Regions from separate parts of the Lelliottia sp. EB106-05-01-XG201 genome, predicted to be linked through region 3. Evidence: predicted binding sites of a transcription regulator. Region 3 holds the regulator's gene; each other region holds the start of a gene.
What was found. Region 3 encodes CRP, which controls carbon source genes, mostly activating them, when cyclic AMP is high. Its sites were predicted from a motif close to ATGTGANNNNNNTCACAT; they were not measured.

Region 1 (4,252 bases), 2.5 Mb from region 3:
AGGAAATGAAAAGCTGGTCACATTAAGACGATACTGAACGGCTTTATTCTGGTGTTAATCATCCCTCCCCGAAATAAGGACATTATAATGACGACTTCAGGAATGATTCAGAAACTCAACACCCAGATGAACCTCGAGTTCAACGCCTCCAACCTCTATTTGCAGCTGAGCGACTGGTGTTCCGAGCACAGCCTCAACGGTACCGCCACCTTCCTGCGCACCCAGGCGCAAAGCAATATCACCCAGATGATGCGGGTCTTCGAATATATGAAACAGGCCGGGGCCAACCCGATTGTTAAAGCCCGTGTGGTTTCCGAAGAGTCCTGCTCATCGCTGGAAGAGCTGTTCCAGAAAACCCTCGAAGAGTATGAGCAGCGCTGTACCATGCTGAAAACCCTCGCCGGAGAAGCCAAAGCGCTGCACGACGACGACACCCTCGACTTCCTGCGCGATATGGGGAAAGAGCAGCAGCAGGATGGCCTGCTGCTGAAAACCATTCTCGACGAGGTACGCAGTGCCAGACGCGCCGGTCTGTGCATGACCCAGACGGACCAACATCTGCTGAATCTGGTGAACTTTCAGCAGCACTGAAACCGTTTCGTATTACGGGAATTGTTAATTAATAGTTATCAAGTCATTGCTTTAATTGAATTTTAACAAATCAGATCTGGCTCCCAACCCATAACCTTACAAAGTGAAATGATTTAATTCATTTCACTTTGACTGACGAGGGAGCTTCATGATCACCATCGAGTTTATTGTCATTATTCTCTGCCTGCTGGTGGGAACGCGGTTTGGCGGGATGGGCCTTGGGCTGATAAGCGGTATCGGCCTTTTCATTTTAAGCTTTGTGTTTGGACTACAGCCCGGCAAACCGCCGGTGGACGTGATGCTGACGATCCTCGCGGTCATCGGCTGCGCCGCGACGCTGCAAACCGCCGGTGGTCTGAATGTGATGATGCAGTTTGCGGAGCGCTTGCTCAGGAAACACCCCCAGCACATCACCCTCCTCGCGCCGTTCACCACCTGGATGCTGACCTTTCTGTGCGGCACCGGCCACGTGGTTTACACCATGTTTCCAATCATCGCGGATATCGCGCTGAAAAAAGGGATTCGCCCGGAACGCCCGATGGCGGTGGCCTCCATCGCTTCGCAGATGGCGATTACCGCCTCGCCCGTCTCCGTTGCCGTGGTGTCGCTGGTGTCGATCATTGGCGCTCAGCACGGGGTGGGTCAGGCGTGGGGGATTCTGGAGATTTTAGCCGTCTCGGTTCCCGCCTCGCTGTTTGGCGTGATGATCGCCGCCCTCTGGAGCCTGCGCCGTGGGAAAGATCTGGCGGATGACGCCGAATTTCAGGAAAAACTCACCGACCCGAAACAGCGTGAATTTATCTATGGCAGCACCGAAACCCTGATGAACCAGCGCTTCCCGAAACAGGCCTACTGGTCGACGTGGATTTTCTTCGCCGGGATCGCCGTGGTGGTTCTGCTGGGTGCCCTGCCCGATTTGCGCCCTGCGTTTGAAATCAAAGGCAAAATGACGGCGCTGTCGATGAACCTCGTGATCCAGATGATGATGCTGATCGCCGGTGCGGTGATGCTGATTGCCTGTAAGGTTAACGCCTCCGCCATTTCGAACGGCGCGGTGTTTAAAGCGGGAATGGTGGCGATTTTCTCGGTGTTCGGCGTCGCGTGGATGAGCGATACCTTTTTCCAGGCGCACCTCGATGAGTTGAAAATGGCGCTGGAAGGCGTGGTGAAGAGTCATCCGTGGACCTACGCTATCGTGCTGTTCCTGGTCTCCAAACTGGTGAACAGCCAGGCCGCGGCTCTCACCGCCGTCGCGCCGATGGGATTGATGCTGGGCATCGAACCGAAAATGCTGATTGCGTTTTTCCCGGCCTCTTACGGTTACTTCGTGCTGCCGACGTATCCCAGCGATCTGGCCTGTATCGGCTTTGACCGCTCCGGTACCACCAAAATCGGCAAGTTCATTATCAACCACAGCTTCATTCTGCCAGGCCTTATCGGCGTGAGCTGCGCCTGTGCCGCCAGCTATCTGCTGGTGCAGACCTTCTTCTAAGCGTCATGCGCTGCCGGGCCTACGGGGTTTTGTAGGCCGGGTAAGCGAAGCGCCACCCGGCAAAAACCTGTTCCAAAATTCAAAACATCGGTTTATTTTAGTGTGACTCACCCTGCGGTGTGAACTTGAGTTCGATAAGCGCAATGGCTTTTTGAATGGCGCGAAGCGTAACGGGATCCGCTGCAGCAGGATGGCTGGTGAAATCGATGTTTTTCAGTTGGGTGGACATTTTTTCCCGCACTTCGGTCGGGGTGATAACGTCTAACACATCCAGGATTTGTTTGATGACCAACTGGCACGCGACGACGTCAGACACCAGTTCCTGATCGGCGCTCAGATTTTGAGACATAGGAAGCTCCTTCAATAAAGAGCGCTATAGTAGCAAAACCACGGCCCTTTCATCTTCCCTCTCGTCGAACGCAGGCATAAAAAAACCTGCCGAAGCAGGTTTTTTTCATCAGAACATTGCGCCTGGCGGTACGTCTTTGAACGTATTGCAGTAGTTAGCCCACATGCTTTTCAGGATTTTGCGCAGTTTCATTTGATGCTCCGGTAATGTGTTATGCAGGTGTTATTGTCTATCCGCATATAATATGACCAGCATCACAAAAATCAACGGTTATGTGACGCACATCACGGTTACAAAATCAGCAATGCTGCGAGATTGTTATAAAAACACAAGACAAATCCGCGGGTTAGGAACTTATAAGTTCCAGTAAATTTTTATAAAATTTTTTGATATGGCAGGGTAAAAATGAGTGAAAACATCACCGGAAAAGAGAGCCGCGGTTTGTCTCCTGCGGCGCTGCTGGTTGCCGGGGCGTTCTTTATGGAGTTTCTCGACGGTACGGTGATTGCCACCGCGCTGCCCGATATGGCGAAAAGCTTTGGCGTGCAGGCCGTGGATCTGAACATCGGTATCAGCGCGTATCTGATTACCCTGGCGGTGCTGATCCCCGCCAGCGGCTGGATTGCCGACCGCTTTGGCGCGCGCAAAGTCTTCGCCGTGGCGCTGGCAATCTTCACTCTCGCCTCCGTGCTGTGCGGGCTGTCTACCACGGTCGATCAGTTTGTCGCCATGCGCGTGCTGCAGGGGATGGGCGGCGCGCTGATGGTTCCGGTCGGGCGTCTTGCCGTGCTGCGCACGACGCCCAAACATCAGCTCATCACCGCCATCGCCACCCTCACCTGGCCCGCGCTGGTGGCTCCGATCATCGGTCCACCACTCGGCGGGTTTATCACCAGCTACGCCGACTGGCGCTGGATCTTCTTTAGTAATGTGCCGCTCGGGATGCTGGCGATTATTCTGGCGCTGCGCATCATTCCCGACCTGCACGACGACGCGCGCCGTCCCTTTGATACACCCGGTTTTATCGCCACCACCATTGCGATGGTGAGCCTGGTGTACGCCATGGAGTCGATGGGAGCGCAGCATCCGGAAGGGCTTTTCACCGTGGGGCTGCTGGCGGTCGGCGTGGTGACGCTCATCTACGCCCTGCGCCATTTTCAGCGCGCCGAGTGGCCGATGATTCGCCTCGACGCTCTGCAGGTTACGACGTTTCGCGTGACGATGTACGGCGGGTCGCTGTTCCGCGCCTCTATCAGCGCCGTGCCTTTCCTGCTGCCGCTGATGTTTCAGGTCGGGTTTGGCATGGACGCGTTCCACTCCGGTCTGCTGGTGTTGGCGGTGTTTGTCGGCAACCTGACGATCAAACCCGCGACCACGCCGCTGATTCGCCGCCTTGGTTTTCGAAAGCTGCTGCTGATCAACGGGGCGTTAAACGTTCTGTCGCTGCTGGCCTGCGCGATTATCTCGCCGCAAACGCCGGTCTGGCTGATCATGCTGATTCTCTATCTGGGCGGCGTGTTCCGCTCGATTCAGTTTACGGCGGTGAGTACCCTGGCTTTTGCGGACGTGCCGTCGGCACAGATGAGCTACGCCAACACGCTGTTTTCCACGGCCACACAGCTGGCGGTGGGGCTTGGGATCACGCTGGGGGCGATAGGGATTCGTATCGGGGAAAAGCTCGGGAGTGTTCTGGGTATCACCGATGTGCCGGGGATCAGCTTCCGCCTGGCCTTTGTCGCCATCGCGCTGATTTGTCTGGTGGGGATGGTGGATACGTTGCGGCTGACGAAGGATGCAGGAAGCGCGGTGTCGAATAAGCG
Region 2 (4,252 bases), 460 kb from region 3:
CTCCTGATTCACGCGATTAAGCTTGCCCACAGCGGCAGCCATCAGAACTTCCTGGGTGGCCTGCTCGCGAGTGAATTCACCGCCGAGATGCCCTTCATGCATAACCATAATGCGATCGCTCATGCCTAATACTTCTGGCATCTCGGAAGAGACCAGAATGATGCTCAGACCGTCAGCCTTGAACTGATTAATCAGCTGATAAATCTCTTTCTTGGCGCCGACGTCAACGCCACGGGTTGGCTCGTCGAGGATCAGCACTTTCGGACGCGTCATCAGGCCGCGGGCAATCGCCACTTTCTGCTGATTCCCGCCGGAGAGCAGACCGATCCCCTGTTCCATCGATGGTGTTTTGACGTTGAACAGGCGGATAAAATCGCTGACTGCCTGCTGTTCGTCTTTGTGTTTTAAGCTGCCGCCGCTGCGGCTGAAGTAGCGCAGCGCCGTCAGGGACATATTCTCTTTTACCGACATGCCCAGCACTAAGCCGTCGCGCTTACGGTCTTCGGAGATATAGACGATGCCGTTCGCCAGCCCATCCTGCGGTGAGCGAGTGACCACTTCGTGACCATCGAGGGTGACGTAACCGCTGGTGCGCGGCAGCGCGCCGTACAGGACTTTCATCAGTTCGGTACGACCGGCGCCCATCAATCCTGCCACGCCGAGGATTTCTCCCTGACGCAGAGTAAAGGAGACATCGTTCACGCTCGGCCCGCAAAGGTTGTCGACTTTAAGGCGAACCGCGCCCGGCGTTTTGTCGAGGCGTGGATACTGCTCTTCGAGCTTACGCCCCACCATCATCTCGATCAGCGTATCTTCGGTCAGGGAGGAGACTTCGCGCTCGGCGATGAACTGCCCGTCGCGGAACACCGTGACGTCATCGCAAATCTCGAAGATCTCTTTCATGCGGTGGGAAATATAGACGATCCCGCGTCCCTGAGATTTCAGCTCACGGATCACGCGGAACAGGGATTCGGTTTCGGTATCGGTCAGGGCGTCGGTCGGTTCATCCATGACGATGACTTTTGACTCGAAGCTCAGCACCTTGGCGATTTCGACCATCTGCTGATCGCCGATAGACAGGTCGCCCACCAGACGGTCGCTTTTGAAGCGCAGATTCAGCTTCGCCAGCAGAATGTCGGCCTCGGCGTACATCTTTTTCCAGTCGATTTTGCCGAAGCGGTTTACGAACTCGCGGCCCAGGAAGATGTTTTCCGCAATGGTGAGCTGCGGGATCAGGTTCAGTTCCTGATGGATGATGCCGATCCCGGCTTCCTGAGAGGATTTAGGTCCGTTGAAAGTGGTCTCTTTCCCCAGCCACAGCAGCGAACCGGCGTCACGGGCATAGATGCCGGTGAGCACTTTCATCATCGTGGATTTGCCCGCGCCGTTTTCACCCACCAGCGCCATGACGCGCCCGGAGTAAACGTTTAACGCCGCGCCGGAGAGGGCTTTTACGCCCGGGAACGATTTATCGATCCCTTTAAGTTGCAATAATGCGTCCATGATGGCCTCAGAAGGTGACGCCAGCACAGAGAATGATATTCGCATACGGGGAACACTCCCCGCTGCGAATCACCGCCTGACTGTCTGCGGTTTGTTGTTTGAATTGTTCGTGCGTTGTGTAACGAATTTCTATGGTGTTTCCCTGGTGTTGTTGCAGTTGCTCAATGTGGCTGAGCAACGTTTCGTGGAGTTGCGGATTATGTTGTTTGATCTCCGTCGCGAGAATGGCCGCCTCAACCTGCATCTCCGCCGTCACCACGCCCAGTACCTGCATAAACGAGGGCACGCCCTGCGTTAACGCCATATCAATACGGGTTGTGCTGCGCGGAACCGGTAAGCCTGCATCGCAAACCACCAGCGTATCGGTATGCCCAAGACGGGAAATAACCGATGAGATTTCAGAGTTGAGAACCGTACCTTTCTTCATTTTCTTGCTCCACTAGCGAAACGTTTCGCTGAAATAAGTTTAATCTCAACGGTGTTCAGAAAACCATCATGACGTAACAGAATTGTGATCAACGTCGAAACGTTTCGCTAAGTGAAATGGGGAGCAAAAGAATTGCCCGGCGGCGCTACGCTTGCGCGGGCCTACGGGTAAAGTAGGCCGGGTAAGCGAAGCGCCACCCGGCATTTTTGGAAGGTATTGCGGATGTTAAATCTCGACCTGCGTCCCTAGCTCAATCACGCGGTTAGGCGGGATTTCGAACTGGTCGGGCGCGCGCAGGGCGTTACGCTGCAGGATAAGGTACAGCTTGCCGCGCAGACGCAGATACCACGGACGTTTGCCAACGATCAGCGACTCGTGGGACATAAAGAACGAGGTCTCCATCATTCGGCAGCTCAGGCCTTCAAGACCGCAGCGGTGGAACACCTCTTCCACGTTTGGCGTTTCACGCCAGCCGTAGCTCGCCACCACGCGCCAGAAGGTCGGCGACAACTGCTCGATCTGCACGCGACGAACGTTATGCACGTACGGTGCATCTTCGGTTCTGAGCGTCAGCAGGATCACGCGCTCATGCAGGACTTTGTTGTGCTTGAGGTTGTGCATCAGGGCAAAAGGAATCACATTCAGCGCACGCGACATATACACCGCGGTGCCCGGCACGCGCACCGGCGGGGATTTCTCCAGCGAGGCGATCATCGCTTCCAGAGAGTTACCGTGCTCATGCATACGGCGCAGCAGACGGAAGCGCTCGCTCTTCCAGGTGGTCATCACCAGGAACATCACCAGACCCAGAGTCAGCGGCAGCCAACCGCCGGAGACGATTTTGTCGAGGTTCGCGGAGAACAGCGGCACGTCGATGCACAGGAAACCGATCAGAATCAGCGCCACCAGGAACTTGTTCCAGTGCCAGTTTCGATACGCCACGGTGGTGGAGAGAATCGAGGTCAGCACCATGGTGCCCGTCACGGCGATACCGTACGCCGCCGCCAGGTTGCTGGAGTGCTCGAAGCTGACAATCACGATCACCACGGCGAAGTAGAGCAGCCAGTTAATGAACGGAATGTAGATCTGCCCGGATTCCATCTCCGAGGTGTGAATAATACGCATCGGCGACAGATAGCCCAGACGAACCGCCTGGCGCGTCAGGGAGAAGACGCCTGAAATCACCGCCTGAGACGCAATCACCGTCGCCAGGGTGGCGAGGATCAGCATCGGAACCAGCGCCCAGTCAGGAGCCAGCAGGAAGAACGGGTTCTTGATCGCTTCCGGATGTTTGAGCAGCAGCGCGCCCTGGCCGAAGTAGTTCAGTGCCAGAGAGGGCAGCACCACGGAGAACCACGCCAGACGAATCGGCAGCTTACCAAAGTGGCCCATATCGGCGTACAGCGCTTCCACACCGGTAATCGACAGCACGACCGCACCCAGTGCAACAAACGACACCGTTTTATATTCGAGGAAGAAGTGGACCGCCCACATTGGGTTCAGCGCCTGCAGCACTTCTGGATTGCTGAGAATACCGCGCAGGCCGAGCGCCGCCAGGATCAGGAACCAGGCCAGCATAATCGGTGCAAACAGCTTACCCACCAGCCCTGTGCCGTGTTTCTGAATCGCGAACAGCAGTGTCAGCACAATAATGGCGAGGGGCACCACCCAGGTATCCAGCTGCGGCGCGATAATCTCCAGCCCCTCTATCGCCGAGAGGACCGAAATCGCCGGGGTGATCACCACTTCTCCATAGAAGAAGCTGCCGCCAATCAGGCCGATAATCACCAGGAACGAGGTCATTTTTGCCGACGTGTTACGACCGGCAAGGGACATCAACGTCAGGATCCCACCTTCACCGGCGTTGTCTGCGCGCATGACGAAAGAGAGATATTTAACCGAGACCACCAGGATCAGCAGCCAGAAGATGAGTGACAAAAAGCCAAAAACGGCGTCACGTTCAACACCAAAACCAAACTGACCGGACAGACATTCGCGAAGCGTATAGAGCGGGCTGGTACCGATATCACCGTACACAACCCCAATGGCCGCCAGCGTTATAGCGCGTAATGATTGCTTATTATCATTGCTCATAGACTAGTCTTTTCGTTGTATAACAAATGTGTGCTTAGTCCCTTGGCCCACAAAAAGGCGCACAGTATGCACGATTAATCGCAAGATCGTACCCCTAAATGCAAGCGTATTAATGTAGCGCAAAGAAAATAGCGCCGCACTTCAGTCTATTACCAGCCCATGCTGAAACGTCTATACTCGCATCAATTAGCTGCGACGACGCCGAAAGGACGCAACACAATTATGGCT
Region 3 (4,252 bases):
CGTCCTGAAATGGACATGGCTATCCGCAAAGCCCGCGATTTAGGCAAGCACATCAGCTACTTCGGGCCAGACGCCAACGACTTTGGCCTGCTGGAACAAACCTTTCAGGACTACGGCCACACGGGCAAAGGCCAGTCGCGCAAGTACCTGCACACCTACGACGAAGCGGTACCCTGGAATCAGGTACCAGGCACATTTACTCCGTGGCAGCCCCTGCCGGAGCCGACTGACGTGCTGTTTTACGAAGGATTGCACGGCGGCGTGGTGACGCCGCAGCATGACGTGGCGCGCCACGTGGATCTGCTGGTCGGCGTGGTGCCGATTGTCAATCTGGAGTGGATTCAAAAGCTGACCCGCGACATGAGCGAGCGCGGCCATTCGCGCGAAGCGGTGATGGATTCGGTGGTGCGTTCGATGGAGGATTACATTAACTTCCTGACGCCGCAGTTTTCCCGCACCCACATCAACTTCCAGCGCGTTCCGACAGTCGACACCTCTAACCCGTTTGCGGCGAAAACCATTCCTTCGCTAGATGAAAGCTTTGTGGTGATCCATTTCCGTAACCTGGAAGGCATCGATTACCCGTGGCTGCTGGCGATGCTGCAGGGCTCATTCATTTCGCATATCAATACGCTGGTGGTGCCGGGCGGGAAGATGGGGCTGGCGATGGAGTTGATCATGATGCCGCTGGTGCAGCGGTTGATGGAAGGCAAGAAGATCGCCTGAGGTTTGATGCCGGATGGCGCTGCGCTTATCCGGCCTACAAAAGCACGAACGTAGGGCGGGTTAGCGAAGCGCCACCCGCCAACGAATTAAGCGTCAATCACTTCATACGAATGGGTAATCTTCACCGCTTTTTCCAGCATCAGCGCCACAGAGCAGTACTTCTCCGCAGACAAATCCACCGCGCGGGACACCGCGGCATCTTTCAGCTCTTTACCGGTGACAATAAAATGCAGATTGATATGCGTAAACAGACGCGGCGCTTCTTCGCGACGCTCTGAGGTCAGCTTCACTTCGCAGTCGGTCACATCGTGACGGCCTTTTTGCAGAATCGACACCACGTCAATTGCGCTGCACCCGCCAGCCGCCATCAGCACCACTTCCATCGGGCTTGGCGCTTTATCTCCGGAGTTACCGTCCATCAAAATCTGGTGCCCTGAAGCGGATTCGCCAAGGAACGTTAAACCTTCAACCCATTTCACACGCGCTTGCATTTTTATTAACTCCGAAGTTGCATTTTTATGAACAGATTACGCGTGCGTTACAATTCTCGCAACGGAAGGCGACCTGCATCATGCTGAAGCGAGACACCAGGAGACACGCGGCTAAAGCTATGCTAAAACAGTCTCGATGCTACAGTAATACATTGACGTTACACATGTATGCAGAGGACATCAAACTTTACTGGCTGCGAACAGTGCGACAGCCACTTCCCAGGTACGGGTAAGAATTCGATTGCAACCCCAGAGTCAGGATGCGATTTTGACTCTGAGACAGCTTATAACAGAGGATAACAGCGCATGGTGCTTGGCAAACCGCAAACAGACCCGACTCTCGAATGGTTCTTGTCTCATTGCCACATTCATAAGTACCCATCGAAGAGCACGCTGATTCACCAGGGTGAAAAAGCGGAAACGTTGTATTACATCGTCAAAGGCTCGGTGGCAGTGCTGATCAAAGATGAAGAAGGGAAAGAGATGATCCTTTCTTATCTGAACCAGGGCGATTTCATCGGTGAACTGGGCCTGTTTGAAGAAGGCCAGGAACGTAGCGCCTGGGTGCGTGCGAAAACCGCGTGTGAAGTCGCTGAGATCTCCTACAAGAAATTCCGTCAGCTGATCCAGGTGAACCCGGACATCCTGATGCGCCTTTCTTCGCAGATGGCTCGCCGCCTGCAGGTCACTTCCGAGAAAGTGGGCAACCTCGCCTTCCTGGACGTCACCGGTCGCATCGCGCAGACGCTGCTGAACCTGGCGAAACAACCTGACGCCATGACCCACCCGGACGGTATGCAAATTAAAATTACCCGTCAGGAAATTGGTCAGATCGTGGGCTGTTCTCGCGAAACCGTAGGTCGTATCCTGAAAATGCTGGAAGATCAAAACCTGATCTCCGCTCACGGTAAAACTATCGTGGTCTACGGGACCCGTTAATTCCGCAAAATCCGGCGTGCCATCGCAAGATGTCACGCCGTTTTTGTCTCTGACGACTATGTGGCGCAGGCTGATTTATCACCCGGAAGTTAACTACGCACTACGTCAAACTCTGGTGTTATGTCTTCCCGTGGCCGTTGGTTTGATCCTGGGCCATCTGCAACAGGGGCTGCTGTTTTCTCTCGTCCCCGCCTGCTGCAACATTGCCGGTCTCGATACTCCCCACAAACGCTTTTTCAAACGTCTGATTATCGGCGGCTGCCTGTTTGCCGGATGTAGCCTCGCCGTGCAGCTGCTGCTGGCGCGCGATATCCCGCTGCCGCTCATTCTGACCGTGCTGGCGATGACGCTGGGCGTCACGGCGGAGATCAGCGCGCTTCACGCCCGCCTGCTGCCCGCATCGCTCATTGCCGCCATTTTCACGCTGAGTCTCGCCGGAAATATGCCCGTCTGGGAGCCGCTGCTGATCTATGCCGCCGGCACGCTGTGGTACGGGCTGTTTAACTGGTTCTGGTTCTGGATGTGGCGAGAGCAACCGCTGCGCGAATCCCTGAGCCTGCTCTACGTCCAGCTCGCCGAATATTGCGAAGCCAAATACACCCTGCTGACGCAGCACACGGACCCGGAAAAGTCCCTGCCGCCGCTGCTGTCGCGCCAGCAAAAAGTGGTCGATCTCATCAGCCAGTGTTATCAGCAGCTGCACATGCTGGCGGCCAATAAAAATCATGAATACAAACGCCTGCTGCGCGTCTTCCAGGTCGGGCTGGATCTGCAGGAGCATATCTCCGTCAGCCTGCATCACCCGCAGGAGGTGCAAAAGCTGGTGGAGCGCAGCCACGCCGAGGCGGTGATCCGCTGGAACGCCCAGACGGTCGCGGCTCGCCTGCGCGTGCTGGCGGACGATATTCTGTATCATCGCTACCCGACGCGCTTTACCATGGATAAACAGCTGGGAGCGCTGGAGAAAATCGCGCGCCAGCATCCGGATAACCCGGTCGGGCAGTTCTGCGCATGGCACTTTAGCCGCATCGCGCGCGTGCTGCGCACCCAGCGCCCGCTCTACTCCCGCGACCTGATGGCCGATAAGCAAAAACGTCTGCCGCTGCTGCCTGCGCTGAAAAGCTATCTGTCGCTGAAATCCTCCGCCCTGCGCAACGCCGCGCGCATCAGCGTCATGCTCAGCGTGGCGAGCCTGATGGGTGTCGCGCTGCACTTACCGAAGCCCTACTGGATCCTCATGACCGTGCTGTTTGTCACCCAGAACGGCTATGGCGCCACGCGAGTGCGCATTCTTCACCGGGCGCTCGGGACTTTTGCCGGGTTAGTGATTGCCGGGGTGACGCTGCACTTCCACGTTCCCGACGGCTACACCCTGGCGGGAATGCTGGTGATTACGCTCGTGGGCTATCTGATCATCCGTAAAAACTACGGCTGGGCGATGGTCGGGTTTACGGTGACGGCGGTATATACCCTGCAACTCCTGACCCTGAACGGCGAGCAGTACATTGTCGCGCGGCTGGTGGATACGCTTATTGGCTGTTTGATCGCCTTCGGCGGCATGGTCTGGCTGTGGCCGCAATGGCAAAGCGGCTTGTTACGCCAGAACGCCCACGATGCGCTCGAAGCCGATCAGCAGGCGATTCGTTTGATACTGAGCGACGATCCCAAAGCCTCGCCGCTGGCCTATCAGCGCATGAAGGTCAACCAGGCGCACAACGCCCTGTTTAACTCGCTGAACCAGGCGATGCAGGAGCCGGGCTTTAACTCGCACTATCTGGCGGATATGAAGCTGTGGGTGACGCACAGCCAGTTTATCGTCGAGCATATCAACGCCATGACCACGCTGGCGCGCGAGCACACCATGTTGACGCCAGATCTGGCGCAGCGGTATTTGCAGTCGTGTGAAATTGCATTGCAGCGCTGTCAACAGCGTCTGGAGTACGACGCGCCGGGAGAATCGGGGGATTCGAACATTCTGGAAGCGCCAGAGACGCTGACCCACGGGCCGATGAGCACCCTCGAGCAGCATTTACAGCGCGTATTAGGGCATTTGAACACCATGCACACCATTTCGTCGGTGGCATGGCGTCAGCGTC

Region 1: a site for CRP is predicted at 2,675-2,692, ahead of azuC (stress response protein AzuC). Genes of this name have one in related genera too.
Region 2: a site for CRP is predicted at 2,013-2,030, ahead of rbsD (D-ribose pyranase). Genes of this name have one in related genera too.

The regions. Positions count from the first base shown of each region.
Region 1 covers NZ_JBYTDV010000001.1:1,849,573-1,853,824, reverse strand. Annotated here, with positions in the region: gene AC3WS9_RS08615 (non-heme ferritin-like protein) at 88-591, shown strand; gene AC3WS9_RS08610 (anaerobic C4-dicarboxylate transporter) at 740-2,083, shown strand; gene AC3WS9_RS08605 (DUF2766 family protein) at 2,181-2,432, opposite strand; gene azuC (stress response protein AzuC) at 2,541-2,624, opposite strand; gene AC3WS9_RS08595 (MFS transporter) at 2,838-4,252, shown strand, end outside.
Region 2 covers NZ_JBYTDV010000001.1:4,784,267-4,788,518, forward strand. Annotated here, with positions in the region: gene rbsA (ribose ABC transporter ATP-binding protein RbsA) at 1-1,503, opposite strand, end outside; gene rbsD (D-ribose pyranase) at 1,511-1,930, opposite strand; gene kup (low affinity potassium transporter Kup) at 2,156-4,024, opposite strand; gene ravA (ATPase RavA) at 4,247-4,252, shown strand, end outside.
Region 3 covers NZ_JBYTDV010000001.1:4,325,679-4,329,930, forward strand. Annotated here, with positions in the region: gene AC3WS9_RS20300 (phosphoribulokinase) at 1-726, shown strand, start outside; gene AC3WS9_RS20305 (OsmC family protein) at 813-1,217, opposite strand; gene crp (cAMP-activated global transcriptional regulator CRP) at 1,524-2,156, shown strand; gene AC3WS9_RS20315 (YccS/YhfK family putative transporter) at 2,215-4,252, shown strand, end outside.